One region of the Kineococcus aridisoli genome, then DNA from elsewhere that is predicted to be linked to it. Evidence: riboswitches for the same ligand, from Rfam matches in the RefSeq annotation. Region 1 holds a riboswitch; the other holds the start of a gene.

What was found. Region 1 has a riboswitch for S-adenosylmethionine ahead of ACRYM2_RS15350 (ABC transporter ATP-binding protein). Riboswitches for the same ligand answer to the same signal wherever they lie in the genome.
Region 2: linked by a shared signal. The riboswitch ahead of ACRYM2_RS04695 (riboflavin kinase) and the one ahead of ACRYM2_RS15350 (ABC transporter ATP-binding protein) in region 1 are both predicted to bind S-adenosylmethionine.

Annotation. Positions count from the first base shown of each region.
Region 1 covers NZ_JBJLSF010000057.1:8,117-10,488, reverse strand. Annotated here, with positions in the region: gene ACRYM2_RS15360 (alkaline phosphatase family protein) at 1-274, shown strand, start outside; gene ACRYM2_RS15355 (MBL fold metallo-hydrolase) at 271-1,161, shown strand; SAM riboswitch class I at 1,230-1,336, shown strand; gene ACRYM2_RS15350 (ABC transporter ATP-binding protein) at 1,330-2,136, shown strand; gene ACRYM2_RS15345 (aliphatic sulfonate ABC transporter substrate-binding protein) at 2,193-2,372, shown strand, end outside.
Region 2 covers NZ_JBJLSF010000010.1:16,233-18,604, forward strand. Annotated here, with positions in the region: gene ACRYM2_RS04685 (dipeptide ABC transporter ATP-binding protein) at 1-204, shown strand, start outside; gene ACRYM2_RS04690 (GNAT family N-acetyltransferase) at 201-698, shown strand; gene ACRYM2_RS04695 (riboflavin kinase) at 769-1,299, opposite strand; SAM riboswitch class IV at 1,261-1,372, opposite strand; gene ACRYM2_RS04700 (ABC transporter substrate-binding protein) at 1,454-2,372, opposite strand, start outside.

The sequences.
Region 1 (2,372 bases):
CGGGCTCGGCGGCTGGCAGACGGAGGCGGTGCTCGTGCACCCCGCGGAGTGGCCGGTCGACGAGGACCTGCGCGACCGCAGCGTGCCGGGGGAGGCACCGCTGGTGGGGGCCGTGGCGGTGCACGAGCAGCTGCAGCGCTGGCTGCGCCGCGCCCGGGCGGAGGCCGCGGGTGCGCTGCCCGGTGCGGTCGGCGGTGCGGTCGGCGGTGCGGGCAGCGGTGCGGGCAGCGGTGCGGGCAGCGGTGCGGGCGGCGGCCGGGAGGTGCTCTCGTGAGCGCGCGGGTGCGCTGGCTGGGCCACTCCAGCGCCACCGTCGACGTCACCACGGCTGCGGGCGAGGTGCGCGTGCTCACCGACCCGGTGCTGCGCCGCGGGCTCGCGCACCTGCGCCGCCGACCGCCCGTCCCGGCGGCGACCGACGCGGCCGGGGCGCACCTGGCCCTCGTCTCCCACCTGCACCACGACCACTGCGACCTGCCGTCGCTGCGCAGCTCGCGCCCGGACCTCGTGGTGGCACCGCCGCGCTCGGCGCTGTGGCTGGCCGGGCGGCTGCGCGGCGGCAGCCGGGTGGTCGAGGTGGCGGTGGGCGCGACCCGGACGCTGGCGCTGCACGCCGCCGCGGGGCAGGTGCAGGTGCAGGTCAGCGCGCTGCCCGCCCACCACGCCGGGCACCGCACCGCGGGCTGGGCCGAGAGCGCCCCGGCCGACGCGCTCGCCGTGCAGCACCTCGTCCGCGTCCCGGGCGCCTTCCCCGCCCGCCCGGCGGCCGCCGGCGGGGAGGACCTGCTGCTGTGGGCCGTCGGCGACACCGGCGAGTTCGACCGCTGGGCGGCGGTGCTCGACGTGGCGGGCCGGGCGCCCGACGTCGCGCTCGTGCCCGTCGGCGGCTGGGGCCACACCCTGGGCCCGCACCACCTGGACCCCCGCCAGGCCGCCGCGCTCGTCGCCCGGGTGCGGCCCGCGGTCAGCGTCCCGGTGCACTGGGGGACCCTGCACCCGGTGGCGCTGAGCCGCACGATGGGCGACCGGTTCGTCGAACCCGGGCGCCGCTTCGTCGCCGAGGCGCGCCGGCTGGGCGTCGGGGGAGCGGTGCAGCTGCCCGTCGGCGGGGTGCTGGAGCTCGACGACGCGGGCGAGCCGGTCGCCGCACCGGGCCGCTGACCGCCGGTCCCGCCCCCGTCCGGGGGACGCCGGTTTGACAGCGGCGGCCGGTTGAGCATTTGATGTGCCGACCATCAAGAGCGGCCGAGAGACCTGGCTCGACGACGCCGCAGCAACCTCTTCGGGTTCCCTGGCCGGAACCCGTCCGTGGTGCTCACGCCAGGACCGATGGAGGAGCAGTTGCCGGCCGCACCGTCCGCAGAACTCGTCGACGCGCTCGACGTCGAACTCCGCCAGGTGGAACGCACCTTCGGCGGCCACCGCGTCCTGCAGGACCTGGACCTGCGCATCGACGCCGGCAGCACGGTCGCGCTGCTCGGCGCCTCCGGCAGCGGCAAGTCGACGCTGCTGCGCCTGGTCGCGGGACTGGACCGGCCCACGAGCGGAACGGTGTCCGTGGGGGGTGAATCCGTGCGCGGGCCCGGCCGGCGCACCGCCGTCGTGTTCCAGGAACCCCGGTTGCTGCCGTGGCGCGACCTCGCCGGCAACGTCGCGCTGGGGCTGCCCCTGGGCACCCCCCGCGCGCAGGGCCGCGACGCCGTCCTGCACCGCCTGGAGACCGTGGGGCTGGCCGACTTCGCCGGGCACCGCCCGCGCCGCGTCTCCGGCGGCATGGCCCAGCGGGCCGCGCTGGCCCGCGCCCTGGTGCGCCGCCCCGGCGTCCTGCTGCTCGACGAGCCGTTCGCCGCGCTGGACGCGCTGACGCGGCTGCGCATGCAGGACCTGCTCGACGGCGTCCAGCGCGACTCCGGCACCACGGTGCTGCTGGTCACCCACGACGTCGACGAGGCCCTGCACCTGGCCGACCGGGTGCTCGTCCTGGCCGCCGACGGCGACCGGGGCGCGCAGGTCGTGCGCGACCTGCGGGTGGACGCACCGCGACCGCGCGACCGCGCCGACGCCCAGCTCGCCGCGCTGCGCGTCGAGCTGCTGGAACTGCTCGGCGTCCCCCGCACCACCCGCACGCCCTCCTGAGGCCCCGCCCTCCCTCCCGCTCCACCCCCCGCTCCACCCCGCTCCCGAGGAGAACCATGTCCGCACCGTCGACCGTCCTCGCCCGCCGCAGCCTGCTCGGCCTGTTCGCCGGGGGTTTCGCCCTGACCGCCGCCGGGTGCGTGCAGGGCGAGTCCGCCGGCGGCAGCGCCGTCGCGAGCGGCGGGTCCTCCTCCGGCGCCTCCGGCGGCGACCGGGTGCGCCTGGACTACGCCTTC
Region 2 (2,372 bases), on a different contig from region 1:
GCCGACCAGGGCCTGAGCTACCTGTTCATCTCCCACGACCTCGCCGTCGTGCGCCAGGTCAGCGACCGGGTGGGGGTGATGCGCCACGGCGAGCTGGTGGAACTGGCGCCCACCGCCGAGGTGTTCACCCGCCCGCGGCACCCGTACACCGTCGAGCTGCTCGAGGCCGTCCCCGGCCGCCGGGCGATGGAGGAGGCGCGGTGACCGCGGAACCCGGCGAACTGGTGGTCCAGGTGGTCCCGGTGCACGACGACCTCGCCCGGCCGCTGTTCGACGACCTCGCCCGCGAGTACGGCACCCGCTACGGCGGAACCCCCGAGCAGGTGCGCCAGGAGCTCGAACGCTTCCCCGCCGGCGAGTTCGAGCCGCCGCACGGCGTGCTCCTGCTGCTGCTGGAGGAGGGGGGTGCCGTCGCCGGCGGCGCCTACCGCCGCTACGACGAGCGCACGGCGGAGCTCAAGCGCATCTGGACCCACCCCGCGCACCGCCGCCGCGGGCTGGGCCGGCGGGTGCTGGCCGAGCTGGAGGAGCGCGCCACCCGCGCCGGGTACTCCCGCCTGCACCTGACGACCGGCCCGCGCCAGCCGGAGGCGCGCACGCTGTACCTGCGCTGCGGCTACCGTCCGCTGTTCGACCTGGACGCCGACCCGCAGACCATCGGGCCGCTGGCCTTCGAGAAGGACCTGCCCGGCACCTGAGACGACGACGGGGCGGGTGGAGGGGAACCCCTCCACCCGCCCCGTCGTCGTCGGAGCGGTCCCGCCCGGCTCAGCCCGCGAGCGGTCGCGCGGCCTCCGCGGCCCAGGCGCGGGTGGCCTCGACGTCGCGGTGCATCTGCTCCACGAGCTCCTCGGACCCCGAGAACGCCAGCTGCGGGCGCAGGTGCCGGTGCAGCAGCACGAGCACCTCGCGGCCGTAGAGGTCGGCGCTGACGTCGAGCAGGTGCGCCTCCAGCAGGCGCACCCCGTCGGCGGCGTAGTACGTCGGCCGCCGCCCCACCGAGACCGCGGCCACGTGCACCGGGCCGTCGAGGGCGGGGTCCACCTGCACCGTGCCCGCCCACACCCCGTCGAGCAGGTGCTCGTCCTCGTCGGGCAGCGACAGGTTCGCGGTCGGGAAGCCGAGGGTGCGCCCCCGGGCGTCCCCGTGCTCCACCGTCCCGCGCACCTCGAGGACGAGACCGTCCCCCGCCGGCCGGGGCACCGGGATCCGCAGCTGCATGTCGAAGCTCCTCCACGTCGTCGGCAGGCGCCGGGCGGCGCCCACGCCTTGCCCGCGGCCTTCCGCGGACCTGGTCATCACCCGGGGCACCCCACGCACGGGAGAGGGTTGCCGGCCGACCAGCCGGGGCTTCGCGTCGGCGCTCGTGACCTGCTCCCAGGGTCCCACGCCCCCGTGAGGCGGTCAACGCGGTCACCGGCGGGGGTGTTCCCCCGCCGGTGACCGCGGGCGCTCAGCCGGCCTTCGGCAGCCCGGGCGGGTTGACCTCGGAGACCGGGACCGCCTCGTCGGCGAGGTTCCAGCGCTCCAGGGTGCTCGCGTAGGCGCCGGTCCCGATGAGGTGGTTCAGGGCGTCCGCCAGCGCCTGCACGAGGCCGTTGCCCTTCTGCGTCGTGGCGGCGATGTCGGCCTGCACCGTGCCGCCGCCGGGCACCAGGCCCACGACCTTCGTGTCCCCGGCGACGAGCGCGTGGTAGGCGGCGGTGGGGTTGGGTCCGAAGGCGGCCTGGATGCGGCCGGACCGCAGCGCCAGGTAGGTGTCGGAGGCCTGCTGGTAGTACTGGACGGTGACCGGTTCCCGGCCGGCGGCCCTGTTCTGCGCGTCCCAGTCGAGCAGCACCTTCTCCTGGTTGGTGCCCGAGCCGACCGACACCGTCAGGCCCGCGACGTCCGCCGGCCCGTCGATCGCCGTGATCCGCGAGTCCTGCGGCACCTCCCAGGCCAGCGTGTCCACGCGGTAGGAGGCGAAGTCGTACTTCTCCTTGCGCTCCTCGGTGACCGTGATGTTGGAGAACCCGACGTCGTACTGGCCGGACTCCATCGACAGGAAGAGGTTCTCCCACGACGTCGTGCGCACGTCGGGTTCGAGGTCGAGCACCTGCGCGACGAGCAGGGCGATGTCGGGTTCGACGCCGATGACGGTCTCGTCGTCGTCGGCGCGGAAGCTCAGCGGCGGGTTGCCGCTGCCGGTGGTCCCGATGACGAGCGTGCCGCGCTCGCGGATCTCCTGCGGCACCTTCGCGGCGATCTCCGGGACCGCCTCGACGGTCAGCCGGCCGGCCTGCTCGGGGCTGGTGTCCACCCCGCCGGAGGCCGCGGGCGTGGCGGCGGGGGCGGCGGCCGGGTCGGCCGACGCGCCGCTGCAGGCGGAC